Methylosarcina fibrata AML-C10: one gene and its partner. The protein of the gene in region 2 interacts with the protein of the main gene of each other region in a pairwise test. Links are inferred from orthologs where the notes say so. Each region holds a gene or a part of one and is shown on either strand. Other genes may lie near its edges.

Region 1 (15,585 bases), 1.3 Mb from region 2 along the record:
AGCCGAAAACCGTCATTTTTCTTTTCGCGGTTAAGACAGATTTAATGACTTTCAATTCAAATGACATTGAATTCATAAGAAAATTTGAATCCCATACAAACTTCATAGCATCAGCGTCATCGTATGCAGAATGACCAAGCGGAGGTATCCCATGCAAAACAATACCTGGTATTCCGGGTTTGCAAAAACCGCAGCCCGTTTCTGTGGCCAGCCGCGCGTGTTTATCGTGGCCGTCGGCATTATTGCGGTTTGGGCAATTGTCGGACCCGTCTTTCACTTCAGCGACACCTGGCAACTGGTAGTCAATACCGGCACCACGATTGTCACGTTCCTGATGGTATTTTTAATCCAGAACACGCAAAACCGCGACACGGAAGCCATCCAGCTCAAGCTCGACGAGCTGATCCGGGCCACCAAAGGCGCTCATAATACGCTTCTGGGTCTGGAAGAACTGGCCGAGGACGAGATGGAAGCGTTTCGAAAAAAATATCGGGCGCTCGCCAGAGAAGCCAAAAAAGAACTGGATCAGGGATACCGCGATACCGGCACGCCGGAACCTTAAGCCGCGGATACTTTTCCGCATCGACAACGTTTTCAGACACTGTTCAAGGAGCATCGAATACAGCCATCGGCATGGCTCCCGGAGCCGGCCCGTCAACCGGTCGGATTCTCTCTTTCCTTCCTTGCTTCGATGATCGATTGTTGAAGTTCCCGAAGCATCGCCATCGTCTCCGCTTCAAACTCCAGGCTCAAAGCGTCGCCGATTTCATTCAGCAACTGCGAGTCGATCTCGTCCAGGCTAGTCAGCAGCACTTCTTCTCCATCTTCCGCAAAAGACGCTTTGATTTGCGTCACCATCTCCTCGACCGCCACTTTTTCGGGATCGGGCGATGACGGCATGTCGCCCAGTCGGTACATCCTGGGCGCCAGTTTATCGACCAGCGTTTCCCGATGCAGAGCCCGTTTGTGGAGACAGGATTTCAGTCGTTCATCGTGGCCGGCATCGGCGACCCAGTGATAATGTTCGATCGATTTGCGGCTTGAGTTGATCACCGTATCGAGCGCAACTTGTTTTTCAGTTCTCAGCATGGCCGGTTTTCTCCTGTTTGAAATAATGCTCGGGAACATACACCTGCAGACCGTTCGGCCGCAGTTCGAAACAGGCGGGCGTCTGCGAAATGAATTCCCCGTCCGCCCAGATGTCCAGAATCTTTGACGTATGGATCCGGATGCGCTCGCCGCTGCGCAGAAAAACTCCTTCGCGGCCTTGCAACTTCCCGCCCAGCATGACGACGCTATGGCTGAGAAAGCTCCAGAAACTTTGCGGTTCGAGGCTGAACAACCCCAATTTGTGGTCGTCGACCGCCGCTTCTTCCGATAGCGCCATGCCGCCTCCGTAGAAACGGCCGTTGGCCACGGTGATGTGAATCGAATGCACGCTGAAGCTTTCGCCGTCGCAGACGATATCCGCACGATAAGAACGCATCGACCGAAAGGAGTCGATCAGGCTTTTGGCGTAACTGAAGCGTCCCCAGCGGGATTTCAGGTCGGGGGTCAGGTTGCGGTTTACTCGGACGCCCAGCCCGATATGCGCGGCATTGATAAAAAAACGGTCATTCACCTTGCCGAGATCGATGGCATGCAGGCGGCCCTCGGCAATGATCGCAGCGGCGGCTTCGGGAGATTCCGGAATAGCCAGAGTGCGGGCCAGATCGTTGGCCGTGCCCGTCGGCAGAATGCCCAGCGCAAGGCCGCATTCGGAAAGCGTTCCGGCCGCCGAGCTCATGGTTCCGTCTCCGCCCGCCAGAACGACGGCGGCGACTTCGTTCCGGCGCTGCCTGATCAATTCGTTAATATGGGCAGGATCTTCGGATTCTTCTTTGATCAGAACCATTCCGGATTCTTCAAGAATCCGGACGGCGCCTTCGAGCTCATTCGGTTGTGCCCTGCCGCTTTTTTGATTGGCGATGAAAAGCGCCTTGCGTTCAGTCATTCAAGCCGTTCCGGTCGGATAAAACGTTGATCTTGCGCCCGAAGGCTCTTCCGAAAATCGTCGGACTTGCCCGCAAGTTAAAGCCATTGTTCGCTCGAATCGGGAACAGATGCTCGGACAATGTTTTTCCGGAATCGTTTAAGCCGTAAAGCGTTTTGCCATTGTCGAGAACCAATCTCCGCCCGTTCAGCCGCCCGGTCATTTCACGGCGCCTCGTTTGCGTTTGAGTCGAGGCGGTTCCGTCTTGCTCTTTTTGGCTGCATCGATCAGCGCATGACATTCGCTGTTTTCCTCCAAACCCAGTTCGATCCAAGGAATAATCGCGGCTGCCGGCGTCAACAGCGCGCCGAGCGCGACGGAAGCGGCAGCCTTCGCTCCCAGAGTCTTGGGATCCGGATAGACGTCGGGTTCCTTGAAAGAGCCTTTGATGATCAGCGGCGCCTGGGCGCTCAGGATCGTCGGCGTCTTGGGATGAGCGGTCAGCACCAGATCGAGCGTTTCATCGCCGAGGTTGACTCCGCCTGTCCCGACGATATTGCTTTTGTTGGTATCCACCAGCAAAAGCTGAGGTTCCATGAGGCCTTGGCTCACGCTGAAATCGGCGATGACGCAGTGGATCGGAATGCTCGGATCGTGGGTCAACACCAATGCAAGCGATCTGGCGATATCGAGGCCGATCAATTCGACCAGAAGGTTGCTGATGCGGCCGTTTTCCATGATCAGCGCCACGTCGCCGTCGGCATGGCCCAGCATTTCCGCTACCGAATTGCCGATGGCGGCAAGATTGGCGCGGCCCAGAAAGCTGCCCGCGCTCTGTTCCGCAAAACGGGTCCCGGCCAGTAATCTTTTGAATGGAACTTTGCGAATTTCGAGATTGGCCTTGGTCTCGATCTTTTCCTCTCGGGCGTCCAGGCTGATGCGGGAGGTGATCTTGCCGACGTCGATGCCGAAATTCAAAGGATCCAGCGTTAACCGGCCGTGCTCCAGCTTCAGATGAGCCACGAATTCGTCGACCGGAAAATTGGGCGTGATGATGTTCTTACTGCGCAATTTAACGTCGGCGTCGCCCGCCCGCAACGCTTTGGGATCGTACGGATCGTCGGGAAACAGCCGCCGGCTTTCTTCTTTTTTCGGCGCCGTATCGGCTCCCAGGAAGCCGGCCAGATCCTTCATGTCGAGCCTCTTCGAAGCGAGGTCCGCCCGCAGAAAAGGCCGCCGGTCTCGAGTGCTGTAGGTCAGGTCGCCGGCCAGGTCGCTGCTGCCGACGTCGCCTTGAAAATTCTTTACGTTCCATTGCTCCCCCTTGCGCGTGACGTGGCCCGAAAGCCGATAGGGCGGCGTTTTCGGCAGCGACACGCCGAGCAAAGGCTGCAATTCGGACAAATCGGGGCCTTTCAAGGTGAGATTCAAATCGGGTTCCTCGAATTGCGCCGGGTCTTTCACCGTGCCTTTGGCCGTAATCAGGGTTTCCCCCAGAGCCAATTCGATATCGACCGGATAAGGCATCTTTTTTTCCTTGAGTTCCGACAACGCACCTCCGGTAGCTTCGATCTTCAGCTTCGCCTCCTGGTAGCGGCCTCGGCCCTGTATTTTGACGAACTGTTGCCGGGCCGAGGCGATGCCGCTCGCCACCGAAACGTCGATCTCGGTGACCGGATCCCGGTAGAGAAGTTGACCGTCGTCGATCGCCAGCAAGCCGATTTCGGGAAGGCTCGCCGATTCGTCACCGGATTCCTGTTCGGCGCTCCCGAACTCCCAATTGACCTCTCCCTTGCCGTTCTTTTCCAGGACGAGCCGGGGCTTGATCAGGCGAACCTCGGGAAGTACCACCTTGCCGCCCAATAGATCCTTGAGGCGAATGCTGAATTCGAGCCGATCGAGAGTGAACATTTCGGGCCGGCTGCCCCAGGGCGTATTGGCCAGTTCGATTTGATCGACGGTAATGCGCGGTGTGGTCGACACGTCGACGGACAGATCGCCCTTGATCGCAAAGCGCCGATCCAACGAAGTGCTGATCGCAGACGACAGCGGGCCACGCAGCCAGTTCCAGTCGAAAAAGGCCGCCAGCAGCACGCCGGCAATGACCAGCACCGCAATGACGATTCCCGTCCATTTCAAGATTTGTCGCATCGTTTCTCTCCCGGCACATGAAAAAAACTCCGCTTCCCCGGCAGGCCGGGAGTTTTCCTCCCGAAGAAGCCACAATAAACACTATTAAAGTGTTCCGTTCGAACTTCGCCTTTCGGTGGGCCGGAAGGCGCAAACTATTGAATCGAAAAAAAGCTTGTCCAATCTTCAGGAAACTTTCCGTTTCCTTTCAGATTGAGGCCCTGAGGCCCGAATGGCTAACTCTTTCTGCACACTTGAACGCCGACCGTTCAATAAATCAGCCCCACCGGCCGATTCCCGCGCGGAACGACGGTAATGCCCGAAGCATCGACATAATAGTGTTGAGCGTCTTGCTCACGATCGAAGCCGATTCGGGAGCCCGGTTCGATGATGTTTTTCTTGTCGACGACGGTTCGCCGCAGCTTGCTGCCCTTGCCGATCTTTACGTAATCGAGAATGATGCACTCGTCCAGTTCCACGCCTTCCTCCAGCACCACCTCGCGCCCGACGATGGAGCGGCGGACCGACGCGGCGCCCACCCAGCAGCCGGATCCGATCAGACTGTCTTCCACGCAAAGCCCGACAATTTTTGCGCAGGGACCGTCGTAGCGGGAAGAACGAACGGGCCAGTGCGGATTGAACAAATCGAACAGTGGCTTTTGTCCGAGAAGATCCAGATGCGCTTTCCAGTAGGATTCGAGCGTGCCGACGTCGCGCCAGTAAGCGGTTTCTTCATACGCTTTGGTGCCCGGCACCCGGTTGGAGGTGAAATCGTAAGCCAGCATGCGGTGCGTCTGAAACAGGCGGGGCAGGATTTCGCTGCCGAAGTCGACCTCCTTCCGCTGGTGCGCCTCCTCGACGATGCTCCTCAATTTTTCGGTCTTGAACAGATAATTGCCCATCGACACATAAGCTCTCCCGGAGTCGCCGGGCATCGGTTTCGGCTGGGCCGGCTTTTCCCGGAAAGCGCAAATCCGGCCTGCCTCGTCGGTTTCCAGCACTCCGAACGAGGTCGCTTCGGCCAACGGCACCGAACGCGCCGCCACGGTGATGTCCGCATCGTTGGCGCAATGAAACTCCGCCATTTGCCGTACGTCCATGCGGTAGACGTGATCGGAGCCGAATACGGCCACCAGATCGGATTGATGCCGGTCCAGCAGCTCGAGGTTTTGATAAACGGCATTGGCCGTGCCTTGAAACCAGTCGTCGCCAAGATGCCTTTGCGGCGGCACTTCCATGACGAAACCGGTGGAAACCCGGGACGTTTCCCAGCTCTTGTGCAGGTGCTCGATCAGAGACTGGGACTTGTACTGGACCAGCACGTAAATCAAATCCACGCTCGAATTGATCAGATTGCTGATCACGAAGTCCACCAGACGGTATTTTCCTCCGAACGGAACCGCCGGCTTCGAACGATGGGAAGTGAGCGGATGAAGACGGGCGCCTTCCCCGCCGGCAAGCACCAGCGCCACTATTCTATCGGTATTTTCCATAACGGCCTCGGCAAAATCTGAAAAATGGCCGCGTCTTGAACGCGGTTTCAATTTTAGACGGCGGTCGGGGTGTCGAGTTCACCCGGGCAAGGACTGCTTAAATAACCTGTTTTTGCCTGGCAGAGAAAGAAAGAGAGGCCCGGCTTCGGGTGGTGGATACCCCAGGACACAAATGCGCCTGGCTTAACTGCAATAATCTGCTTCCCGTTCCGGCCGGCCTTTTGTTAATCTTTCCGGATGCGGCAGAGCGTCTTCCCGGCAATCGAAGCGGCTCGACCTTTCAAAGGTCGCAACATTCTTCTTATCATCAACAAATCGGCCGATGCATGTTTGACTTATCCGCTCCCGTCGTGGCTTTGCTGACACCCTTCGACCGCAAGGGCAGGATCGACCGGCGGGCTTTCGCGCCCTATTTGTCGGCGCTTTCCGGCTGGGGCGTGCGCTCGGCCGTATGCAACGGCACGACCGCCGAATTTCCGTCGCTGACTCTGACCGAGCGGCAAAACCTTCTCGAATTCGCGAGAGGCCATTTTTCGGGAACGCTGATCAATAACGTCAGCTCGACCTGCGTGAAAGACAGCCGGAAACTGATCCGCGGCACGCAAGGACTCGGCGATGCCGTTTTGCTGCTGCCTCCGTATTATTATGCCGGAGCTGGTCACGAAGGGCTGTGCCGCTTTTTTGCCGAAACGCTGGCGGGTGTTTCGCTGCCGGTCTTTCTGTATAATTTTCCGCAGCATACCGGCAATCCGGTCGACGGCCATTTGATAGGCAGGCTTCTCGGCCGGGGCATCGAACTGGCTGGAATCAAGGATTCGAGCGGCCGCCTGGAACATGCCGCCGCTTATCAAGCGCAATTTCCGCAACTGAAAATATTCCATGCGAACGACTTCGAAGCCCTGGCAGCCTTGCAAGCCGGCTTGACGGGATCGGTCAGCGGCGGCGCCAATCCCCTGCCCGAATTTTTGCTTGCCGTCCGAAAATATTTCGGCGCTGCGGACGGCAAGGCGCAAGCGCTTCAGCGCGCTTTCAACGTCTGGAACGATTACCGGACCGGAAGCTCTTTTCCCGAGATTCCTCTGGTGAAAGCAGCGATGGGCGCGCGTCTTGCCGACTTCCCGATCCACGTCCGGGCGCCGTTTACCGCCCTTCCCGCCGAAGCCCTGGGCCCGGTTCGGGCAAAAGTCGAAGCATGTCTGGCCGCGCTGGACGTCGTTCTTGACAATCGGTCGTGAAAGCGCCCCCCCGAACGTGTCCCAATAAAGAAGATAGGTCTTAAAAGCTGAATCGCTGAAAACTCGGCGGCTTTTCAATGCTTACTGCATCACAAGTAAATCTGCGCCATCCGCCGCCAGAATCGGCCCTGGTGGGCCCGCCCGTCCCATTCGTGCAGAACGTGCCCGATGCCTTTGGACCACAACAGATGGCTCAGATGGTGATTGTTGCCGAGAAACGGATCCTCTTTGCCGACCGCGAGCACGATGTCCATCCGGCGCAAATGCTCGAGGCGCCAGGGACAATCGAGACCCGAAAGAAAATGGGTAGGCGTGTTGAAGTAGATGTTGTCGTCATAATAGCCGTTAAACAGGTTGTGGAAGCTTTCCACTGCCAGCGTCAGATCGTAGCGGCCGGAAAACGCACACAGCTTCTGAAACAGATGCGGGTGGCGAAAAGCGATGTTGGCGGCATGAAAAGCACCCAGGCTGCAACCGTGTGCAATCGTGCAGGGATGGGCGTTCCTGCTCGCGAGAAAGGGCAGAACCTCCTGCAGTACGTATTCCTCGAACTGGATATGGCGCTGAATCCGGTCTGCCGGATGGCGCCAATCGCAGTAAAAAGTCTCCCGGTCGATACTGTCCACGCACGCCAGTTGCAGATGCCCCGCGTTGATTTTATCGGCCAACACGTCGACGATGCCGAGATTTTCATATTCGTAAAAACGCCCTTCCCTCGTCGGAAAGATCAGAACTTTCGCTCCGGCATGGCCGAACAACAGCAATTCCATGTTCCGTTCAAGGCGGTGACTATACCAATAGTGGTATTCCCGATTCATAATTCGCTGAAAAAATGATGCAATTCCGCTAACAACGCGTTTTCCTGTTCAACCCGGCGGGGATAATCCAGATGGCCCTTGTCGAGAACGAACAAACGTTTTTCTCCAGGCAACCCATTGTAAATGCTGAACTGGCCCGGCGGTGCCACGGCCGGGTCGGCCAGCGCCGCCGCCACGTGCACGGGAATACGGATATATTGCGCGGCAACGGCGGCATCGTAATAGCTCAAGATGTCGAGAATATGACCGTGCTCTCGCTGATAAACCTGTACCGCGGCGGCACTGCCCGTGCTCGGCAGTTGCAGGCGCAGAGGATGATGGCCGAAGGTAGGCACATTGAAATGGGCGCGCCGGATGCGAAGATCCCAGGGCAGCGCCAGCGCGCCGATGCCGCCGCCGAAGCTGATGCCCAGATAAGCCACATGACCGGCCACTGCGGGAAACAGCCGGAGCAAAGCGGACACCGCCAGCCACAGGTCTTCCACACAGCCACCCAGAATGTATCGGTCTTTTTTATGAATGTTGTGCAGGACGTGGTAGTGGGGATTGTCCGAAATGGGCCAGCGGCGGCTGCGCGACAGGCCGCGAAAACAGGGAAACAAAAAGGCGGCGCCGGCAATGGGAAGATGGTAATCCGGTCCGTCCCGGCCGCCGTAACCGTGCCCGACCACCACGCCTCGGGTCACCGGGCCGCGTTTGGGAATCAGCGCCCAGCCGCCGATTTCGAAATCGCCGGTGGATCGATAGGCAAGGTCGTAACAGTCGTAATCCGGATGCGATCCGTTGCCGGGAGTGAGCCGCGGTTGCGGCTCCAATTGCATGGCCCGCTCGTATCGGCTCCGCCAGAACGACTCGAAATCCCAGGGCTGGGGCGGCGGAGCGATGCGCAGCAGTTGCTCCAAAGTATATCCGTAAGAAGGGTCGAAACCGGGCATGAAAAAAAAAGTGACATTTGAAGAAGAAATTGTACATTAAGAATAGAGTAAAAAGGACCTCCTTCGGTGAAAGTCTTGCTTTGCCCGCCTTTTCCACGCTCCGGCAGAAAAAGGAAGATTTTGTCGCAGGGGAAGCTTGTTGTTCAGAGAAGGCTATTTTTTTGCCTTTCAAGCTCAGACAGGGTAATTACGCCGGATGCCGGGATGGGTCGTACCTGAATGACGGATTCCCGTGCCATGCCTCAGCCTCCGGTTTCGAAGCCGGGATACAGCGTCATGCCGCCGTCGACGAACAGGCTGACCCCATGGACGTAATCCGCATCGTCGGAAGCCAACCAGACCACGGCGCGGGCGACGTCCTCGGGTTCGCCGATGCGTTTGTAAGGCACCAGTTTCATCAATTCCGCATACGCTTCCTGCGTCCCCCACGCATCCCTATTGATAGGGGTGCGGATGGCGCCCGGACAGACGCTGTTGATCCGGATGCGATACGGCGCGACCTCCTGGGCGATGCTTTTGGTCATCAACATTACGCCGCCCTTGGAAGCGGCATAATTGACGTGACCGGCCCAGGGAATGACCTCGTGCACCGAACTCATGCTGATGATCTTGCCCGCCGCGCAGGAAACTGCGGGCACCACGCCGCGGCGCTTGAATTCCCGCACCGCTTCACGGGCGCATAAAAATTGGCCGGTCAGATTGACGCCAAGGACCGTGTTCCACTGGCTCAGCGTCATTTCTTCAAACGGGGAATCTTTCTGCAGGCCGGCATTGTTGACCAGAATGTCGATAGTGCCGAATTCGGCAATCGCCCGTCGAAACATGGCCTGGACCTGTTCTTCATCGGAAACGTCCGCCTTGACGGCGATGGCGGCGCCACCTTTGGCCTCGATTTCCTCGACGAGGTCACGTGCGCCCGCATCGTTGGAAGCATAATTGATAACTACGGAGGCCCCTTCCTGTGCCATATGAATGGCGACGGCCCTGCCGATTCCGGAGACGGCGCCGGTAACCAGAGCTTTTTGTCCTCGTAGCATTTGGCGGACCGGGCAGAAAGGCATGACGACGTCGGGCAAGGGTTCAGAGTTGCTCATCGGGAAATCTCCTTGGCAATGGTTGGTGAAAGAGGGCATGACGGCCTAATCAGGCTTGCGGCAGGGTTGGATCAATTTGGCGACCGCGCCCGTCCAGCCGGTCTGGTGGGAGGCTCCCACGCCACGGCCGTTGTCGCCGTGGAAATATTCGTAAAACAGGATATAGTCCCTGAAGTGCGGATCGGACTGAAGTTTTTCATAATGGCCGAACACCGGTCTGCGGCCATTTTCGTCTTTCAGGAACAATCGCGTCAGGCGCCGGGACAGTTCCTCGGCCGCCTCGTGGATGCTGACAAAGTAACCGGAGCCGGTGGGACATTCGATTTTGAAATCGGCGCCGTAGTAATGATGAAAGCGCTGCAAGGACTCGATCACCAGGTAATTGACCGGAAACCAGACAGGTCCCCGCCAATTGGAGTTGCCGCCGAACAGTCCGGTGAGCGACTCGGCAGGCACGTAAGACACGCTCAAGGGATTGCCCGCGCATTCGAACACATAGGGCTGTTCCCTATGAACGCGAGACAGGGAGCGCAGCCCGTAATCGGACAGGAACTCGGTGCTGTCCAATGCGCGCCGGAGCAGAAGCTTCATGCGATGGCCGCGCAACAGCGACAAAAGACGCCGCTCGCCCAAGCCGGGTTCCTCCCAACGCGAGACCAACTTGCACAGATCGGGACGGTAGTTCAAAAACCACTTCAGCCGACGTTGGAAATCCGGCAGCCGGTCCAACAAATCCTGTTCCAGAACTTCCACGGCAAACAAGGGAATCAAGCTGACCATGGAACGCACTTTCAGCGGCACGATCCGGCCGTCGGACAGATTGAGTTCGTCATAGTAGAACTGGTCTTCCTCGCTCCAAAGACCGATGCCTTCGTCGCCGATGTTATTCATGGCTTCGGCGATGTGCAGAAAATGCTCGAAGAATTTGGTGGCGATGTCCTCGTAAACGGGATTGTGCAGGGCCAACTCCAAGGCGATGCGCATCAGATTCAGAGAATACATCGCCATCCAGCTCGTGCCGTCCGCCTGATTGATGAAACCGCCGGTCGGCAACGGCGCGCTGCGGTCGAACACGCCGATGTTATCCAGTCCCAGAAAACCGCCTTGAAAGATGTTGCGGCCCTCAACGTCCTTACGATTGACCCACCAGGTAAAATTGAGCATCAATTTGTGTAAGATCCGTTCCAGAAAGGCCAGATCGCCCTGATCGCCGCGCTGCTTGCGGTCGATCTGGAACACCCGCCAGGCGGCCCAGGCATGGACCGGCGGATTGACGTCGCCGAAGGCCCATTCGTAAGCCGGCAACTGGCCGTTGGGATGCATGTACCATTCGCGGGTGAGCAGCAACAACTGATCCTTGGCGAAATCGGCATCGATCATCGCCAAAGGCAAGCAGTGAAAGGCCAGATCCCAGGCGGCGTACCAAGGGTATTCCCATTTGTCGGGCATGGACAGAACGTCGGCATTGTTCAGATGCCGCCATTCGAAGTTGCGGCCGTGGCAACGGGAGGCAGGGGGCGGAGGCTGGGTCGAATCGCCGTGCAGCCATTCGGGAACGTCGTAGTAATAAAACTGTTTGCTCCAAATCATCCCCGCCAGAGCCTGACGCTGCACGAGGCGGGCATCCTCGGCGGCGATTTCCGCCTGGAGTTGCGCGTAAAATGCATCGGCTTCCCCGCGCCGGGCCGCGAACACCTGATCGAAATCGGCGAACGGCTGCGTGACGGTATTCTTGCTGAGCCGTAACCGCACTTGCACCGCTTCCCCCGGGGCAACGGAAAAACGATAATGCGCCGCCGCCTTGGTGCCCGCGCGCCGAGGATTTACGGCCCGTGAGTCGCCCCGCACGATGGCGTCGTGAAAAGCGTCTTTGAAATAACCGGCGGATGCCATGCCGTAGAGACGCCGGCCGTTGGTCTCATTGTCACAGAACAGCAGAGTCGATGCGCCGTCGGCGTAAAACTGATAATCGCCCCAATCCCGATGCCGGATCTTGACAACCTCGTTCCCGGCAGCGGCCAATGCAGGTTTATAGGCGTCCCGGTGCCAGGACCAGGTATTGCGAAACCAAATCTGCGGCAAGAGATGCAGGGGCGCGGCCTCTGCTCCGCGATTGTGCGCCGTGACCAGCATCAGAATGTCGTCTACCCCGGCCTTGGCGTATTCCACAAAGACGTCGAAATAGCGATCGTCGTCGAAAATGCCCGTATCGAGCAACTCGAATTCCAACTGATCGCTTCCGCGCCGGCGGTTTTCCTCGGTCAGGCTATCGTAGGGAAAAGCCTCCTGTGGATATTTATAAAGCATCTTCAGATAGGAATGCGTGGGAGTGGCGTCCAGGTAGTAATAGAGCTCCTTGACGTCCTCCCCGTGGTTGCCTTCTCCGTTGGTCAGACCGAACAGGCGTTCTTTCAGGATGGGATCGCGTTCGTTCCACAAGGCCAGGGCCAGACAAAGGGTCTGCTTGTCGTCGCAGAAGCCGGCGATGCCGTCCTCGCCCCAGCGGTAGGCTCGGCTGCGGGCCTGGTCATGGGTGAAATAATCCCAGGCGGCGCCCTCGGCGCTGTAATCTTCGCGGACCGTGCCCCATTGGCGCTCGCTGAGATAGGGTCCCCAGCGCCGCCAATTCTGTTTGGCCAGGCGCTGTTCCTGCAAACGACGCTGCTCGGCATTAAGTGATGTCATGTCAATAAGTTCCTCTCTCGGTTACGTGTAAAGCTTTTTCGCAATGGCTATGCCAACAGTTTCGAGCCAGAACACGAACAATCGGCGCGAGTCGTGGTCAGAACTAAGTCACCGATAGCGTGCTGTATCTGCGCAATGTGATCATGTGAGTCCCAGGCCGCCATCGACGGTGATCACCTGTCCGGTGACCCATTCGGAGCCGGGATCTGCGAGCGATACGATCCATCGGGCGACTTCCTCCGGGATGCCTCTGCGGCCGAGCGGAATCTGTTCGCGCTCCCGCTCCTTGACGACCTCGGCCTGGTCCGGAGAGAGTCCCATCATTTCTGTCAACGCCCAGGTCTCAGTGGGACCGGCCGCGACCGCGTTGACGCGCACGCCTTGCGACGCAAGCTCAAGCGCCCAGCAACGCGTCAAGTGATCCAGCGCGGCCTTGCTCGCCGCGTAGTGGGATAGTCCGGCCGCCGGTTTCTGGCCGAACGTACTCGATACGTTGACGATGGCCCCTTTCGACGCCGTCAGGTAGGGAAGCGCCGCCGCGGACAGCAGACTCGGCCCGAGCACATTGACGGCGAAGATCCTGGCGATCTTCTCGGCCGTGCCGTCCGCCATCGGAAGAATTGCACCGGCCCCGGCATTGTTCACCAGGATGTCCAGGCGTCCCCAGATACTGAGCGTTTCGTTGATCGTTCGGGCGGCGTCGGCCGGCACTGAAACGTCCGCCGTGAACCCTGCGATGTTCGGATGGTCGCTCATCGCCTCCTTGATGGAGCCGGCGCGTCGCCCGGTGATAACGATCTTCGCTCCTTGCTTTGCGAAGCCAAGCGCCGCGGCGCGCCCGATGCCCGAGGTTCCACCCGTAACGATGACGACCTTGTCCTTCAATCCCTGCATGTCAAGCCGTGTGAACATCTGGTGCTCCTGGGTTGATATGAATACTTGCGCTTGAACCGCTCAGGGTTGTGCCCGTGCGAGCCACGCCTAAGAATAGGAAATACAGTGGGCCGAATCGCCCATTTCGACCCCATGCGAATTGGGGAAGAAACGCAGTCAAGCTCAAAGATGGCTATGGCCGCACCTTCAGGTACAAGCTGCGCTGCCGCGCGCAGAGCGGCGCGATTGTACGACCCACGACGAAGACTGCCGGCGATGCCGAGAATGTGAGCGGGTTTGTTCATGCATGCTCTCCTTTGATTCATTCTATGTCGTTCGCGAATAAGTTTTTTTCGTCACTATCGACGACAAGGACGGACAGCAGGTATTCGCCCGATGCAGCGGGCAAGTTCCCTGCGCCGTTTCAGTACCGTCCGAATGTCAGCAACTCCTGTCGGCACGCTTCGCTAAAGTCCCGTAGCGGATCGACGTGCCTATCGATCCAATTTGCCCGCATCTCTTCCATCGTAATGTTCGGCGCAAGATAGGTATCGACGATGATGCGAACCACGGAGTCGGCGGCCTCGACGACGTGCGGCGACGAGATAAGGCGTATTCGGTTCGTCAGCGCGTAAATACCGATCAATCCGGTGATATCGTCTCGTCTGTTTTGCAGAGCATCGGAATACAGCTTTGCCGCCTCGTCCAGAAACCTGCCGAACAGCGCGGCTCGGCTCTCCCTCTCGGCGGCAAGCCGCTGGCACTTGGCTTGTGCCTGTTGCGTTATCCATGAGGTTGCAAACGAAGTCAGTCCGCCGATGGCGGTTCCCGCCAGCGCTGCAAAGGCCGATATGTATGCTCCGTCCATCGAGGTCCACCGGCTCTGCTCATTTTTCGATCGGAGTCGTCAGTTCCGTCTCGTTCGTATCCGCGACGAACACCGCGAGAAGCTTGGCCGGCTTTGTCTCGCTGGCATTGGCGCTGACGCCGTGGCGGTCGCCGGGCAGCTCGGAGAAACTCTGCCCTGCTTCGTAAGTCGTCACCGGTCCGTCGTTGACTTGACTGCGGATTGCGCCCTCAAGCACGGTCGCGTAGATGAAAGCGGAATTGGCATGCCGATGGCCGGGCGAGTAGCCGCCCGGGCCGTATTCGACCAGCACGCCCTTGATGCTCTTGCCGGGAACGTTCGGCAGCTCGTGCTGGTAGACGAGGGTCACCTTGGCGCTCTTCGACTTCGCCTCATTGGCGAGAAGGTTGCTGAACGGCAGGGTGGCGACGAGCAGCGAATACAAAATGCGTTTCATAAAAGTCTCTCCTTCGGTAGGTGGATAGAAAATCAGGCTCTCACCTGGGAGCGGCGGAACCATTCGTCGAACCCGATGCGGCCGAGGCGCGCTTCGCCCAGCGGCACGAGCGAACGCTCCTCGACGCGGCCGCCGAAGTAGCGGGCCTCGGGGTCGCTCACGACCTCGCGCGGGTCGCCGACGGCCTTCAAGTAACGGGCGACGATTTCGTTGAACGGGGCCCGTTCCGGGCCGGCGATCTCGACGATGCCGTTTCGCGGAGCCGCGAGCGCCACATCGGCGACGATGGCGGCCACGTCGTCCGCCGCGATGGGCTGGAACAGGCCGGGCGAAAGCCTGACCGTATTGCCGTCCGTGCTCGAAGCGGCGATGCCGCCGAGAAATTCCAGAAACTGGGTCGAGCGGATGATGGTGTAGGGGATGCCGGAAGCCTCGATCAGTTTTTCTTGCGCGACCTTGGCCCGGAAATAGCCATTGTCGGGCGTCCGGTCGGTTCCGACGATGGATAACGCGACATGGTGCCGGACGCCGGCCGCGGCCTCCGCCGCGAGCAGGTTGCGGCCGGAGGTCTCGAAGAATTCCAGCACCGCCCCGTCTTCAAATGAAGGCGAATTGGCGAGGTCGATCACTCCCTGCGCACCGGCCACGGCCTCCTGGAGGCCTTCGCCGGTGAGGGTGTTGACGCCGGTATTGGGCGAGGCGGCGACAACCTCGTGGCCGCCCTGGCGTAGTATGGCGACGGTTTTCGAGCCGATCAGGCCGGTTCCGCCGATGACGATGATTTTCATGTTGGTCTCCTCTGTGACGTGTTTGATCGTGGGCACAGAATACCGAACCATCGGGCGAAATTCTTTGCGGTGAGCTTGAATTATGATTTAATTTCACTTGTTTATTCGTCCAGGAAAGCCACTGACGAGTGGTGTCCGACGACTTCGGCCCGGCACGACGATGCTCCCGACGCTGCTTGCCCCAACCGATGGCATCGGCTTGTCTCGGCCAAGTCCCGACCGCTGCACGCGTCAAGGAGAACCGGAATGCAGTATCTA
Region 2 (15,644 bases):
ACCGACAGCTCGGGCAATGCGGTGACCGGACAGATCGAATACCGCGGCGCCGTCGGGAAACTGGCCTGGGAAGGACTCGACCTGACCGCCGGCGGCGTTGTCTATTACGGCGATGAAGAGCGCCCCGGATCGGGCGGCCCCGATGCCGACGGCGGCAGCCTGTTCAAATTTGTGCCCAATGCGCAGTGGGACGGCACCACGCCCGTCGCCAGCTTGAGTCAGTCACCGTTGGTGGCAGGCAACGTTTACGCCTATCAGGCTTCCTGCCAGCCGAGAACCAGCGGCAGTTTTCCGCAATTCGGCCAGGGTTGTGAAATCGGCGAAGGCGCCTGGGTGAAAGTGGATCCGGCCAACTTGCGTACGTCGGCCGGCGCCAACTCCGCAACCGGATTTTACCGCCCCGAAGACGGGCATTTCGATCCATCCTACACCGGCGACGGCGTTCGATTCTGCTGGACCAATACCGGCAACAGCAGCGCTCAAAATCACGGCGAAGTGATGTGCCTGATCGATACGAATCCCGCAGGCACCGGCGAAAAAACGGTCGATGATCCGGAAGTCAACGCCCACGGCCTGACTTATCTGGCCGATAGCGGAGAAGACAAAGGATTTGCCGTGGCCACGGCAAACCGCGCCGTCGAAGGCGACGAAGAGCTCAATCAACCCGACAACCTGGCGTTCCAGCCGGTCACGGGCAATATGTACGTGATTGAAGACAATCCTTTCGGCGACATCTGGGCCTGCCTGCCGGACGGCGCCGACCGCGACCTCAAGTCGGACGGCTGCGTGAGGGTTCTGTCGGTCAGGGACAGCAGCGCCGAACCTACAGGCTTCATTTTTACCGGCGACGGCAAAACCGCTTACGTCCACATCCAGCACAGCGACGATGCCGGCTGTATCGACGGCAGCGACTGCGCCCTATTCGACGATTATCCGACCGACGATCTGATCCGGATCACCGGCTTCAAAATCAAATAAGCTCCGTAAGAAAGAAACAAGCCGGAATTAAAAGGCCGCGTCAGCGGCCTTTTTTTCAACACCCTCAACAATCTCCCGCCGATAGCCCTTCCCTTTTCTGTCCATTCCAGGCTTACTCCCTTACCCAACCAGTTTTTATGATCCATCAAGCGGCGTTTTTACAATCTTGAAGCATTCCACGGTGCCGCTCATTTCATTCGCAGTCAGCAGATAATGTTCATCGCCGATCATATAGTGGGCTATGCCTTCGGGCGATTTGCCTTCTTCTCCGGCCATTTTGCCCAGCGATACGACTTTGGGATGATAAGGATCGGCCAGCGAAATCAATTCCACCGCCCCGGCTCTTTCCATGCCGACCGCGACGAACGGCACGCCGTCCAGATCGAACGACACCAGCATTTCCGGTTCGGAGCCTTTTTTGTTGCTGCGGCGCTCGGGATAAACCTGGTTGGCAAAGGCGACTTCATCGATTTGGCTGCCGGTATCGCCCAGCAAGACGCCCGTTGCCGCATCGAAGACACTGACCGTGCGTCCGCCGCTCATCGGCTGCTCGGGATCGGTCGGATCCGCTTCGGTATCGCCCTCGTCGGCGGTGACGAAATAACGGCCTTTGTCCGTCAGCGCGATGCCGTCGGGCTCCCGAAGCCCCGTCATCGATTGATTGAACTGGATCCAGCCGTCGTAGCGGGCATCGACTTTGTGCTTCGCGATGCCGAGAGCGCAGTAACCGGTCACTCGCTCATGCGCCAGATCAACGTAAGCAACGGCATCGTCTTCCTGAAGCGTAACGTAAGCCTTCTTTCCGTCCGAAGTGATTGCGATATATTCCGGCTCTAATAAACCCAGCGAGTTGGACTTTACCGGTATCATTATTTTCTTTTCGCCGTTCTGTTCCGCTCCGAACACCTCATGGCCTTCGAAGGTACCCAGCAAAATCTTTTTCTTTTCGATTTTACCGTTGCCGTCAAAATCGAGTTTTTTGCTGATCTTGCCGTCGCCGTTCCAGTCGATTTCTCTCTCTAAAAACCGGCCGCCCTGAGTTACGATGAAGCCTTCGTTATTTATATTGTTCGCCAGTTCCAGATTCTTGTGATGGACGATATGGCCGGATCGGTTGAATCGAACAATCGAAATGCTGCCTTCCGGCTTGAAAAATTGCTTGGCATTCGGCTCGAAGAGAAAATCCTCGCCTTCATTGGCGATCACGGCGAGCCGGCCGTCGGCAGAAAAGACTACCGCATCCGGGCCGAACCCGACGATGATGCGGTCGACCAAGGCACCGGTCGACGCCGAGCGGATTTCCAGCCGGCCGGGGTTGACGCCGGCATCGACAGTGGCCGCAAACAGATCTTCCGACGGATGAAACGCCACCGAGGTCAGTTCTTCACCCGGATGCAGCCCCAGGCTGAACCGGGCAATTCGCTGCAAATGTTCGGGGCGGCCAACGTCGATTAGATCGACTTCGCCGGTTTCGTAATTGTTCAGCACCGCCCGCAACGTCGCTTGCTGAACGCTGATGATCTCGGTGCCTTCCCGATAGCCGGAATCGTACAGACTGACGGGTTCGAGAGCCCATTGCCGCTGCGATGTCGAGGGCGTTACCGCACAAGCGGACAACAAGAAGATGGGCAACAGTTTAAGAATATCGAATGATCTCAAAATAGCTCTGAATTTAATTTAATGGTTTATATTATGGTTTCCGAAGCTTTGGTCAGCTTCAACCGTACATGATATATGAATTTGTGCCAATAAAAAAAGCCGCACCGATAAAACGGCACGGCTTTTTATCAATTTTATATTATCTGATTTAGTATGCTAATTGTGCGCGTAGGGTAAATGTATTGTTATTGTCCGGATCGCCGCCTGAAACGGTTGTAACAGCCGGATTTTTAATACTGAACGCTCTAGTGTAATCAGCCATTAACCGGAAATTGCTATTAAAGTACCAGTTTAAAGCAACAGTGATGTTCGATAGCTCGCCCCCTTTGAAAGAACCGTCGTTGAGGTCGACCGCCGAATATCGTGTCGCCAGTTCCCAAGCGCCCCAACCGCCATTTTTCAAACTGAAATTTTTAGTTGGATCTATCTTATAAAATTTGCCGCTTTTGAACTTGCGCGATTCGCCTGTTATTGACCATGCCGCGTCTACATACCATCCGTCAAATTCAAGATTGTCATTGCCTGAATCTTTTCGATCAAGCCAGGTACGCGTATATTCCGCACTTGCTGAAAAAGGTCCGTAGATGCCCCCGGTTTCCAGCCCCAACATTTTAATGTTGTTAATGTTTTTAACAGGGGTTTCTATTAAAAAGAGGTTGGACATATGGTCGGTTTCATATTCATATACCAACCCTTTATCAAGAACTTGGTCATTAGCGTTTGGCGCCCGGTAATTGCCGGCAATACCTGCGTATATCATCTTCCCTTTTTCATCAATCGGGGCATAAGTGGTGCGCCCGGAAACACTCCAGCCTTCATCGGCTTTACCGTTATTTTTATTGGCTGAAATCGTATCTCCGTAAATACCGAGGGCTGCGGTCCATGTGTCCTTGGCTTTACTTTGAAGATTCAGACCGATCGCCCGGTCAACAACCGGGCCATTTAATACGTTCATCAATGACCGTTCGGTAAACATCAAGTCATTGGAACTTTCCAGCAATTCCCTGCTGAAGTTTTGCTTCTGTTGACCGCCGGTAACGTTCATGAAATTCAAACCGGTGTATTCCATAAATAAATCTTTCATGGCAACGCTGTTATCAGCGAAATCCGCTTGGGTCTTAAAATTCCAGTCTTTAAAGAAGACACCTGTAAAATCAATCCGTGCGCGGCGGAATTCCGTGCCGTCATTGGCTTCAACATGATCTGTCGTGCCCGCTTCAACAAAATCATCGTTGTTGCTGTAGTTGGCGTCGGCCTGAATACGCCCGCCCAGTTTAAACTGGAAATCCTTATCCGCAGATTCAACTTGCAAGCCTTTTTTATCCATGGTGACCTTCACTTTTTCGGCTTCGGTCATGTGCTCCTGCAACGCCTTGATTTCGTTGGTCTTCATTTCGAGATCCTGTTTCACAGCGGCCAGCTCTTCGCTTTGCGCCGGCTGCGCTGCGGGCGCCATTTCGTCGACCTGGACGAAGGAGCCCATCTTTACCCGGTTACGGCCGGGCTCGGCGTAAATCTGTTTGGTTTTGACGTCGACATACAAATCGATGGCATAAGCGGACGAAGCAGCGCCGGCGCCCAGAGCCGCGGTCACTGCCAGAGTCAGAGTGGATAATTTCATGTAGTGCTTGCTCACAGTTGGTTAACAAAAAAACTGGAGCAAGAATAGGAAAGTCAGATGACAGCTTTATGACCGCTTTATGACAATTTGATGACAATGCAACAATTCAATCGATTTGTTGTCTTTCGGCAAATTTTTAGCGTTTGTTGCCGATATCCCGCATGAATGGCATTGATTTTTTCGATTTTACCGTTTCCGCAACAGAGACCGATTTCGCCTCCGGCAAAAACCGTGCGGCCGCTACCAGCGCTTGAAATGCAGTTCCGCGATGATCCGCAAGCCGAGGAACAAAAGCGTCACCGACGTCATGTAGGCAAACGCCACGCCGGTCATGCCGAGGCTCGAACCCAACACGAAACTCAGCAGGACCATCGACGAGGTCGCCGCCAGAGTTGAATAGAACACAATCCGCTTGCGGCCCATAAACTGCAAATAATAAGGTATGTCGGCGTATAATGCGCTGATCGCAGCCCCGACCGCGATGATGACCAAAGCCGTATAGCCGGTGGAAAAATGAGCTCCGAATAACCCGAGAATGTTGTCGCCGTACCAATAAATGATAATCAGCAACGACAGGATCAAACCGCCGACGATCAACGCCCGCTCCTGCAGCAACTGCCGGATCGAATCCTTGTCCCGATGTTCCATGAAGGCCGCCATCATCGGCAGATAATACCGATTGGTCGACGTGCCGATCAGCGAGATAAAACTGCCGGTCTGCGCGGCGGCAGCGTAAATGCCGACTTCCCGGCTCGACGGAAACAACAGTACCAGAATGACGACTCCGCTGCTGGTCATGACGGTCATCATCAAACTGTTCATGACCAACGGCAGGGAATTTCTCAACCAGCTCGCGCCGTTGATCAAAGGATCGGCGTGATCGACGGCCAGCGGTTTGAAAAAAGAGCTTAGCCTCAGCATCAGTAAACTGACCATCGTCCAGGCCATGCCGTAACAACTCACCGCAATCAGGGCGGATAAACGGGCCAGGCTGATGGAAATCCCGATGAGAAAAAAAAGATAAAGCGCCGGCAACAATAACCGGTAAATCGTGACGCTGAGCAAATAAGCGCCATGCGCGGCATGAAATTCAACCAGATACAAACCGACGCCGATAACCGGCAAGAAACCCGCATACACGACGATGGCAATATGGTAATTCGCTCCGTGGATGGCCAGTATGGATTCCAGGGAAACACCGAGAGCCACCGTTAAAAAAAGAGCGAAGCCTAAAATCGTGCGCAACGAGAACCGCCAGAATCCCCGATAGCGCCGCCAGTCCTGCCGTTCCCGAAACAGCGGAAAAGCCTGCAGGGCATATTTCTCGAGGCCCAGCGTGGCAAACGTCGACAGCATGGTGACGGTCGAAACGGCGACCGTGTAATCATTGAACTCTCCGATGTTCAAAGCGTGGGCCAGCATGACGTTGGTTCCATACATCAGGACATAATGGGCCAATGCCAGAAAAAACAGCAGAATCGAGTGATGAAAATTAGGACGCAGCTTTAAACGCCGCTTGGGAACTGTAGTTTCTTGCTGTTCGTGGAGCTGAAGTCTGCGCACGCTGAAAATTCAGGCATAAATTAAAAAGGGAAATAACGCTTCGACCGCCTTTCTTGACGAAACAGAAGATCGGCCCCGACGGAATAAGGAGGCCTGTGAGTCTAAGCGAAAATCGGATCGGATTCAGGCAGCCGAACGCCTAGCCGAACGTATCGTCGACGTCCTGCTCCGCTTCCTTGATGGCGCGAGTCAATTCGGCCCGCTGCTTGTCGAGAACCAGCCATTCGATCTGCCGGTGCAGATACTGGTCCTTGTTTTTGGTGACTTCCACGCGCAGTTCCAGTTCCTTGATTTCAGCCAGAAGCTGCATTTCCCGTAACCGGGTTTGATGGGCGATGCGGGCGGCCTCCAGTTGTTCTTCAATTTTCTGTTTCTCCAGCAGTTCCGCTTCCTGGGACTCATAATCCACTTTGAGCTCTCTTTCCTTCATCCTCGCTTCGTGTTCGAGCCTTTTCTCCTGCATCTGCCGCTCCAGTTCCAGCTCGCGCAGTTGCTGCTCTTTCTGAAACTTAAGCTCTGCGGCTTTTTCGATTTCCTGCAGGCGCAGTTGGTGCCTGACTTTCTCGGCATGCAGTTCCACCTCGATCGCGTACTGCTCGATGTTCTGCTTTCCCTGTTCCTTTAGCAAACGCTTGATGTTTTCGCTTTCCAGCACCAGTTTCCGCTTTTTGATCTCATTGACCTGATCGAGCTGCTGCAGGCGTTCTTTTTCCAGTTGTTCTTCCTGCCGGAAGAGTTCGCGGCTCTGTTTTTCGCGGAACTCGAAATTCTTTTTGACGATGTTAAGATAGACCGATTCCTGCATGAAACGGCCGTCGAGTTTCGATTCGTCCGGCAGTTCTTCGAAGGAAGGCTTCAGCGTACAGAGCGTGCGGCACTTGATTTGCTTCAATACCAGCGTTTCGTTGATGATGTTTTCGATCTGCCGTTCGACGTCGGTCAGCCCGGTCTGGATCCAGTAGCCTTCCCGCAGATTCCGGAGTTCCGCGTCGGCCGAAGTCCGGATCAGGCCTTCGTAGCCGGCTTTGATATGGGCGTTGACGTCGGGCAAGGCGTCCGGGTTTCTTTCCACGTACCGGAAAGTCGCCTGAAAATGGACGGTCAACGTGGCGTCGATCGTGCACAATCCGCCGTACAGCTCGGTCCGGACGGAAAGATGCCAGTCTTCGATCGGCAATGGGTAAATGCGATGGTAAAAGCGGGGGATGAATTTGGCCGGGCATAAAAAAAGCTTGCGATAGGGTCCAAGCTTCGAATAAACGACCCGGCTTTCCCCGTCGAATCCGGGGTCCCAGAAATCCTGGTTGGATTCGTTGAAAGCCAGATTCGCTTCATTTAACCAGGCATCGAAAGGCGATAAATCACTGCTCATTGGGCGCCTCATTGAATTCGGACTTGGACGATACGGACGGCTGGGCTTTGATCGAGCTGAGCCGGTAACCCATGCGTTCCGCAATCAACGGATACAGGTTGGGGGCAAATTCCACGGATCGGCTGTCGATTTTCCTGAGAAATCCCCGGCTCAACAAAAAACCGACGGCAAATACCCTGGACCAGTCGGAATATCGTCGGGCTTTTTCGATTTCGGATTTTTCGATCACCATTTCCAGTTCGTCGTTTTCGTTGATTCTAAATTCGGTGAACTGCCGAAGGCACTCGAACACCAGATCCTTCTCGCGCTCGCTCAACGGGCCGGGTGCGGTAAATTCCAGCCGGTACGACAAAAACACCGTAAAGAAATCCGCCATCGAAGCACAAACAAAAGCGAACAGCGAGAAATTTCTCCACATCGCGAAGGAAGGGGTGACGCCCTGGGTGATTTCGGCATAAGTCATCAAAATCGGCGCTTCCGGCGCGATGACGCCGCCGTTGGCGGACAACTGATTGAATTTGATTTGCACTTCCTGCAAACCGGCGACGATCCTTTGATATTGTTTTTCCGCGTCGGCGTTCTTCAGATTCCACTGATTGAGACTGGTCTGCAGGAACCGGATGTCATCGTTCAACAGTTCGAGTTTTCGCTCGAGCTGAGCGGCCTGTTCCTTTTTTTCCTGAAACAGCCGGTTCTGATAGCGAAAAAACGGCCCCTGCCCCACCATGTTTTTGCCGGCCGACTGCACGCCGGGATGCGTTCCGTAATAGGCCTCGGTCACTTCGGCCGACGCCTTTTCCAGTTCTTGTTGCTGAAGTTTCAGGATCCGGCTTCTGGCTCCGGCCAGGGCCGTCAGATAACCGCTGACCTCCTTCCGCACCTGATTCATACGCTCTATCCGGATGGGGCCGCTTTGAGAAATTTCGTAAAACTTGAAATAAGAAAAGGTGATGGAGGCAGAAACCGCGATCAGCAGCGAAACCAGCACGCTGAAAAATCGCAGTTTGTTGGCTTTCCAGTGCATGCCGGCGATTTCGAGAGAGCTGATCACGATGATCGACTGGATCGCAATGGTAATGATCAAGGCAATCCACGGCAGAATGAAATGAGACAGGCCGTAGTACGTGGTAAATCCCGTCGCCATGCTCAACATCAAGACAATGGGAATCGTCCAAATCCTTAGCGTAGCGACAAAAAGCGTCTGCACGCTGTTGATGAAACCGCCGATGCCGCCGATTGGGTGTTTTTTGATAACGCTTTTTACTTCCATCGCCATGAATGATGTGAGTCGAACATGAATTTTCTTGTAATTCTTGATCAGCCGGAAAATGTGTATGTCAAGCAGGAACAAAATCCATTGTATAGAAAAAGGGCATGGAAAGGGCACAATTATTCCTTGCCGTGCCTTTTCTCCACCGTTGCCGACGATGCGGGTATTGTACCTTAATTATCCTAAACCGTTATATAAAAAGGCATTTTAGTGTCTCGATCGGGCCTTGGGGGATTCCCGGAAAGTCCGAAACCGCGGTATCGGCGGCAATTGAGGGACCTTACGGCTTAACCGGAACGCCGGTATTTTAAAATTATCCCGCCGGCAGGGACCGCCGGATTAACGGGAATAGCGGCCGGCGCCTGGCCGGCTGAGCGGCTTTTTCTTGCGTAACGTATTGCGGACTTTCACGTACAGAATGGCCGAAGCCAATACAAAGGTAATGGCGTTGGCGGCGATGATGGCCTTATCCCGCAGGTACCATCCGTAAACCAGCCATAAAAAGACGCCCAGGGTAAACGAGCCGTACATCGACAAGGAAAGAGAGTCCGTATTTTTTGTTTTTATCGTTAAAACAGCCTGCGGCAAAAAGGAAGCGGTCGTCAGCACGGCGGCGAGGTATCCGATAGTTTCAGGTGTTGTCATCAGGATCATTTGGATTGTATCAAAAACGGGCCAAACAGCCCGGTTGGCAGCCCGATCAATTCAACTGCTCAATTCAGGGTAGCCGTGAACAAGGTCTTACCGTACGATTCGCTCGACTTGACCGTCATGAAGAGGCTTCCCCGTCATTCCGAATCATGAAAATCGTCGGGAGCGGCTTTAGCCGCGACCAAGGTTTAATCGCGGCTAATATCCCATGGGGCACAAGAGCCGCTCCCACAGACATCTTTCGATCTTCATGGTCACAGTCAGACCTTGATCTTCCTGGACAATCAAAACTCTTTACGGGAGCGGCATCTTCGCCGCAGCTTGAGTCTATAACTGCGACACGGGCGCTGCCGTTCTCACGCTACACACCGCGGGTAAACCGGCGCCTGTCCGGCCGTTACACCGCATTGCCATGGATTGCAGGAACATCGCGTCGCGCGGCGCCGGTATACAACTGCCGGGGACGCCCGATTTTCTGTTCGGGATCGGCGATCATTTCATCCCAATGGGAAATCCAGCCCACCGTCCGGCCCATCGCAAAGATCGCGGTGAACATCTTGCTGGGAATGCCGAGCGCGTGCAGGACGATGCCGGAATAGAAATCGACGTTGGGATACAGTTTTTTCTCGATGAAATATTCGTCTTCCAGCGCGATCCGCTCCAGTTCCAGCGCCAGCTTGAACATCTTGTCGTCGCACAGGCCCAGCTCGGTCAGCACCTGATGGCAGGTTTCGCGCATCAGTTTGGCGCGCGGGTCGTGATTCTTATAGACCCGGTGACCGAACCCCATCAGTCGGAACGGATCGCTTTTGTCCTTGGCTTTGTCGATATAGATGCCGATCCGGGACACGTCTTGAATTTCTTCGAGCATGTTGAGCACGGCTTCGTTCGCACCGCCGTGCGCCGCGCCCCACAGGCAGGCAATGCCGGCGGTAATGCAGGCGAACGGATTGGCGCCGCTGGAGCCCGCCAGCCGGACGGTCGAGGTCGAGGCGTTCTGCTCGTGATCGGCGTGCAGAATCAGAATGCGGTCGAGGGCTTTGACCAGAACCGGATTGGGTTCGAATTCCTCGCAGGGCGTGGCCAGCATCATGCGCATGAAATTTTCGACATAGCTCAGTTTGTTCTTGGGATACATGAACGGCGTGCCGGTGCTGTATTTATGGCACATCGCCACGATCGTCGGCACTTTCGCCAGCAAGCGAATGGCGGTCATCTGGCGGTCGCATTTCGAACGGATGTCCAGGGCGTCGTGATAAAAAGCCGACAGCGCGCCGACGACGCCCACCATGATGGCCATGGGATGCGCGTCTCGGCGGAAGCCTTTGAAGAAATTGTTCAACTGGTCATGGACCATGGTATGAAGCGTGATATTGCGCTCGAACGCCTGCAATTGCTGGTGATCCGGCAATTCGCCCTCGAGCAGCAGATAGCAGACTTCCAGAAAAGTGCATTTTTCTGCCAGTTGTTCGATCGGATAGCCTCGATACAGCAACACGCCGGCTTCCCCATCGATATAAGTGATGGCGGAACGACAACTGGCTGTCGAAGTAAAACCCGGATCATAAGTAAACATGCCCGTTTGCTTATAAAGGGATTGAACATCCAGTACATCAGGCCCCGTCGTTCCGGACAAAACGGGGAGTTCGCATAATGTCTTGGAATCTTTGCTAGTTAAGGTAACACTGGTTGATTGGGTCATGGATCGATTCTCAGTTGTTGTCACGTAGCCGTATGACATTACCATAAAGTTCGGGAAATATTAAGAAACCATGGCGATTAACTACCACTTTCGCTTGATAATCAAGCAAATCGCGGCGTCTCCTGCCGGATTTCTCAATGCCTTTACCGTAAAAATACATTTTCATCAGAAGGAGTGAAAGCCGATTTTCATGAGGGTTAAATTAAGGAATTCCGTAGGCCGAATAAGCAAAGCGCATCCGGCGGACGTGCGGTGGATGCGCTTTGCTTATCCACCCTACCGTGTTTTTCTCTTAACTTAACCGACATAAAGAAGCTTTCGCCCCCCCGAATCATGAACATCATCTGCGGGAGCGGTTTTCGGTTTTCACGATAACGGCATTGCCCTATCTCCCGGGTATCTGTTGTTTACACGTTCGCTAAACCGTCTTGGCGCGGGCGATCGCCTGTTGCGCCAATTCGGTCACTTTTTCCCAGTTTTTCGATTTTACCGCATCCTGCGGCGCCAGCCAGGAGCCGCCCACGCAGGCGACGTTGCCCAGTTGCAGATAAGCCTGATAATTGTCCGGAGAGATGCCGCCGGTCGGGCAAAACGTCATCTGGGGAAAGGGCCCCGCGATGGCTTTCAACATCGGTATGCCGCCCGCCGCTTCCGCCGGAAAAAACTTGAAATGATCCAGTCCGTACTCCATGCCCAGCATCAGCTCCGAAAGCGTGGCGATCCCCGGAATGAGCGCGATGCCGCCCGAGGCGGCCGCCGCCAGCAAGGATGAAGTAATGCCGGGGCTGATCGCAAACACGGCGCCGGCCTCTTCCACGGCTTTCAACTGAGCGGCATTGGCCACGGTGCCCGCGCCGACGACGGCTTCCCCGACTTCCCTGCGGATCAGGCGAATGGCATCAAGCGCTACCGGAGTGCGCAGGGTGATTTCCAGTACTTTGATGCCGCCCGCCACCAGAGCCTGAGCCAGCGGCACCGCGTCGTCGAGATTTTGAATCACCATCACGGGCATCACCGGGCCCGCATTTAAAATGTCTTTGGGTTGGATTTTCCACTGGTTTTTTTGCATAGGTCTCACGGTTCAAGTTTAACAATCCGGCGCTTACGCCGTTATTCCAATCGGCAACGAGGATTCGCCGTACCATTTCAAAAGCCTGCCGAAACCGTCCGTCAATCGTTGACGAACACGTTGGTCGCTCCGGTCTCGGCCGACGAGGCGTTCAAGCGGAAACCGGCGAACAGTTCCCGGCCCATGCCGTGATGATGATCTCTGGCGCTATTGACCGCCGGCGTGCGCGCATTGAATTCGGCATTGTCGACGAGCACGTTCACCTCCCCGGTTTCGGTGTTCAGATGAATGAGGTCGCCGTTGCGCACTTTCGCCAGGGGACCGCCGTCGGCGCATTCCGGACACATATGGATGGCCGAAGGCACTTTGCCGGAAGCACCCGACATGCGGCCGTCGGTCACCAGCGCGACCTTGAAGCCTTTGTCCTGCAACAGGCCCAGCGGCGGGGTCAGCTTGTGCAGTTCCGGCATGCCGTTCGATTTCGGTCCCTGGAAACGGATGACCGCGACAAAATCCTTTTCCAGCTCGCCGCGCTTGAATGCCGCCATCATGTCGTCCTGATCGTCGAACACCACCGCCGGCGCTTCGACCACTCGGTGCGACTTGGCCACGGCGGACACTTTGGAAATGCCGCGTCCCAGATTGCCGTGCATGACGTGGAGGCCGCCCGTGATATCGAACGGTTGGGCCACGCTGCCGAGCACTTCGGCATCCAGCGACGCCTCGGGACAGGGCTTCCAGATCAGCTTGCCGTTGTCCAGATGGGGCTCCCGGGTATAGTTCCTGAGACCGCGTCCGTCGGCAATCGTTGGAATGTCTTCATGCAATAAACCGTTGCTCAACAGTTCGGCAATCAATACGCCCATGCCGCCGGCCGCCTGGAAATGATTGACGTCGGCCGGACCGTTCGGATAAATCCGGGTCAACAAGGGGATGACCCGGGACAATTGATCGAAATCGTCCCAATTGACAAGAATGCCGGCCGCCCGGGCCACAGCGACCAGATGCAGCGTCAGATTGGTGGAGCCCCCGGTGGCCAAAAGGCCGATGATCGCATTGACGATCGCCTTTTCGTTGACGACGTGGCCGATCGGACGGAAATCGTCGCCCAGCGCGGTGAATTTCAACACCTGCCGGGCGGCCGCCTTGGTCAGCTCGTCGCGCAGCGGCGTGTAGGGATTGATGAAGGAGCTTCCGGGCAAATGCAGGCCCATGATTTCCACCATCATCTGGTTGCTGTTGGCGGTGCCGTAAAAAGTGCAGGTGCCGGGGCTGTGGTAGGATTTGGACTCGGACTCCAGCAGTTCCTGACGCCCGACCTTGCCCTCGGCGTATTTTTGCCGGACCCGCGCCTTTTCCTTGTTGGTAATGCCGCTGGTCATCGGGCCGGAAGGCACGAAAACGGCCGGCAGATGCCCGAAGGTCAGAGCGCCGATCAACAATCCCGGCACGATTTTGTCGCAGATGCCCAAATACAAGGCTCCGTCGAACATGTTATGGCTGAGGCCGACGGCGGTCGCCATCGCAATCACGTCCCGGCTGAACAGCCCCAGTTCCATGCCCGGCTGGCCCTGGGTCACGCCGTCGCACATCGCCGGCACGCCGCCGGCAAACTGAGCGACGCCGCCCGCTTCGCGGATGGCCTGTTTGATCAGGGCGGGCGCATCCTTGTAAGGCTCGTGCGCGGAAAGCATGTCGTTGTAAGCGGAAATGATGGCGATATTGGCTTTGCGGTCGCCGGTCAAATCGGTTTTTTCGATTGCGGAACAAGCGGCAAAGCCATGCGCCAAATTGCCGCAAGCCAGCGATAGACGGCGGGGTCCCTGTTCGACGGCCGAATCCACACGCGCCAGATAAATCGCACGCGATTCGCGGCTGCGCTTAATGATTTGATGAGTGACTTTTTCTATAACTGGATGCATCAGGGTTTCCTTCTAGACTAAGGGCAATCATTCATGAGTAACCGCGAACCGCGTCAATACTCGATGATAATCCGAAAAATTCAACAATGGGCGGACTCCGGAATTCAACCTTCCCAGGCTCGACCGTCCCGGTCCAGCAACAAGTCCGAAGCGATCGGCCCCCACGAGCCGGCCTGGTAGGATTTCGGCTTTTCGCTGCTCTTCGCCCAGGCATTCTGGATCGAATCGATCCAGATCCAGGCCTGCTCAATCTCTTCGCGGCTCAAAAACAGGGTGGGATTGCCGCGCATCGCTTCGAGCACGAGCTTCTCGTAACCGCCGAAGATACGGCTCTTCTTGAACGTTTCAAAAAAGCTCAAATCCAGCCGGGTTTTCTGGATGCGCAGATTTTCATCAATGCCGGGCACCTTGTTGAGTATCTCGATTTCGACGCCTTCGTTGGGCTGCAGATGAATGATCAATTTATTGGGCGGCAGCCGCAGGTAGCTGTCCTTGAAGATATTATGCGGCAGTTGTTTGAAATAAACGACGATTTCCGTTCGCTTGTGATGCATGCGTTTGCCGGTACGCAGATAAAACGGCACGCCTGCCCAGCGCCAGTTGTCGATATCGACCCGGATCGCGACAAAAGTTTCGGTAACGCTTTTCTTGTTGGCCCCTTCTTCTTCCAGATAACCCGGCACTTCGTTGCGGTTCACATAGCCGGCGGTATATTGGCCCCGTACCGTTTTTTCGTCGACATTGTAGACCGTAATCGGACGCAACGCCTTCAAAACCTTGATTTTTTCGTTATGAATGCTTTCGGCTTCGAGGTTGACCGGGGGTTCCATCGCGATGAAGGTCAAAATCTGCAGCAAGTGATTCTGCAACATGTCGCGCAACTGACCGGTTTTATCGAAATATTCCCAGCGGCCTTCGATGCCGATTTCTTCGGCAACAGTGACCTGGATGTGGTCGATGGTGTTGTGGTTCCAGTTGGTGGTGAATATGGAATTGGCGAACCGCAACGCCAGCAGATTCAGCACCGTTTCCTTGCCGAGGTAGTGATCGATGCGGTAAACCTGGTCTTCAGCGAACACTTTGGCTACTTCGTCGTTGATTTCTTTGGAAGATTTCAGGTCATGCCCGATCGGCTTTTCCATCACCATGCGCGCTTCGGGAGTCAAAACGCCGGATTGGGCCAGCCCCTGGCAAATGCTCTTGAACAAAAAGGGCGCCACGGCAAAATAATTGACCATGATCCGGGAAGACTGGTCAATGATCCCATTCAATTTCAAATACTGTTCGGGTTGAGTCAAGTCGATCGGCAGATAGGACAGCCGGGCTGAAAATCTCTCCCAGACCGATTCATCCACTTTATCGTTGAGAAATTCATCCAGGCTTTTACGCGCAATCTCGATAAATTCCGGGCTTCCTCCCTCACGCCGATCAATGCCGACGATGCGGGTGGCGGACTCGATTAATCCGGCGTTTTCAAGGCGATATAAAGAAATCAGCAACTTGCGCCGGGACAAGTCGCCCAGCGCGCCATAAATAACCAAATCACAGGGTTTATACGTTTTTTTGTCTTTCATTCGGATTAATTATCGAAAAGATTGAGATTGCCGGGACTGCGGGGAGATTGACTCTCTTAACCCACTTATTATCTCAGAAATCGCTACAAGACGCTGAACTCATTGTCATAAAGGGCGCTGCTCGCCCGGCTTCGGCAAGTTTTGAATCCGTATCCGTCGTCTTGACTCGGCAAGCCTGAGAAAAGCTCTCCCAGAAAAACCGGCCCTGATTGACCAAGGCTAGCACAGACTCGATTAATATCGATTCGAAATATTGTTGACAG

Evidence for each region.
Region 1: the proteins of gltA (region 2) and A3OW_RS0107150 interact in binary tests that used the Escherichia coli proteins (3 or more experiments, as listed by UniProt). The link is inferred for Methylosarcina fibrata AML-C10 from one-to-one orthologs.

The regions. Positions count from the first base shown.
Region 1 is NZ_KB889965.1:1,493,173-1,508,757, forward strand. Bases 35-2,842 are described here. They hold A3OW_RS0107150 (lipid kinase), read right to left. Parts: upstream 1,994-2,842; coding sequence 1,076-1,993; downstream 35-1,075. Other genes in these bases: A3OW_RS0107140 (low affinity iron permease family protein), read left to right, coding at 152-562; A3OW_RS0107145 (DUF2383 domain-containing protein), read right to left, coding at 655-1,089; A3OW_RS0107160 (AsmA family protein), read right to left, coding at 2,192-2,842. In the rest of the region: more of A3OW_RS0107160, read right to left, coding at 2,843-4,123; A3OW_RS0107165 (glucose-1-phosphate adenylyltransferase), read right to left, coding at 4,372-5,595; A3OW_RS0107170 (dihydrodipicolinate synthase family protein), read left to right, coding at 5,922-6,830; A3OW_RS0107175 (esterase family protein), read right to left, coding at 6,920-7,600; A3OW_RS0107180 (acetylxylan esterase), read right to left, coding at 7,645-8,550; A3OW_RS0107185 (SDR family oxidoreductase), read right to left, coding at 8,826-9,677; A3OW_RS0107190 (MGH1-like glycoside hydrolase domain-containing protein), read right to left, coding at 9,723-12,362; A3OW_RS0107195 (SDR family NAD(P)-dependent oxidoreductase), read right to left, coding at 12,504-13,274; A3OW_RS29040 (NAD(P)H-dependent oxidoreductase), read right to left, coding at 13,244-13,561; A3OW_RS0107200 (hypothetical protein), read right to left, coding at 13,660-14,103; A3OW_RS0107205 (cupin domain-containing protein), read right to left, coding at 14,123-14,539; A3OW_RS0107210 (SDR family oxidoreductase), read right to left, coding at 14,572-15,327. UniProt on the Escherichia coli protein: In vitro phosphorylates phosphatidylglycerol but not diacylglycerol; the in vivo substrate is unknown.
Region 2 is NZ_KB889965.1:2,741,332-2,756,975, forward strand. The notes cover bases 8,665-11,531. They hold gltA (citrate synthase), read right to left. Parts: upstream 10,817-11,531; coding sequence 9,512-10,816; downstream 8,665-9,511. Other genes in these bases: A3OW_RS0112985 (SemiSWEET family sugar transporter), read right to left, coding at 8,803-9,108; A3OW_RS0112995 (bifunctional 4-hydroxy-2-oxoglutarate aldolase/2-dehydro-3-deoxy-phosphogluconate aldolase), read right to left, coding at 11,235-11,531. Outside these bases: A3OW_RS0112950 (alkaline phosphatase PhoX), read left to right, coding at 1-978; A3OW_RS0112955 (choice-of-anchor I domain-containing protein), read right to left, coding at 1,114-2,637; A3OW_RS0112960 (OprO/OprP family phosphate-selective porin), read right to left, coding at 2,786-4,258; A3OW_RS0112970 (lipopolysaccharide biosynthesis protein), read right to left, coding at 4,499-5,821; A3OW_RS0112975 (coiled-coil domain-containing protein), read right to left, coding at 5,961-7,193; A3OW_RS0112980 (hypothetical protein), read right to left, coding at 7,183-8,469; more of A3OW_RS0112995, read right to left, coding at 11,532-11,885; edd (phosphogluconate dehydratase), read right to left, coding at 11,987-13,807; zwf (glucose-6-phosphate dehydrogenase), read right to left, coding at 13,912-15,381.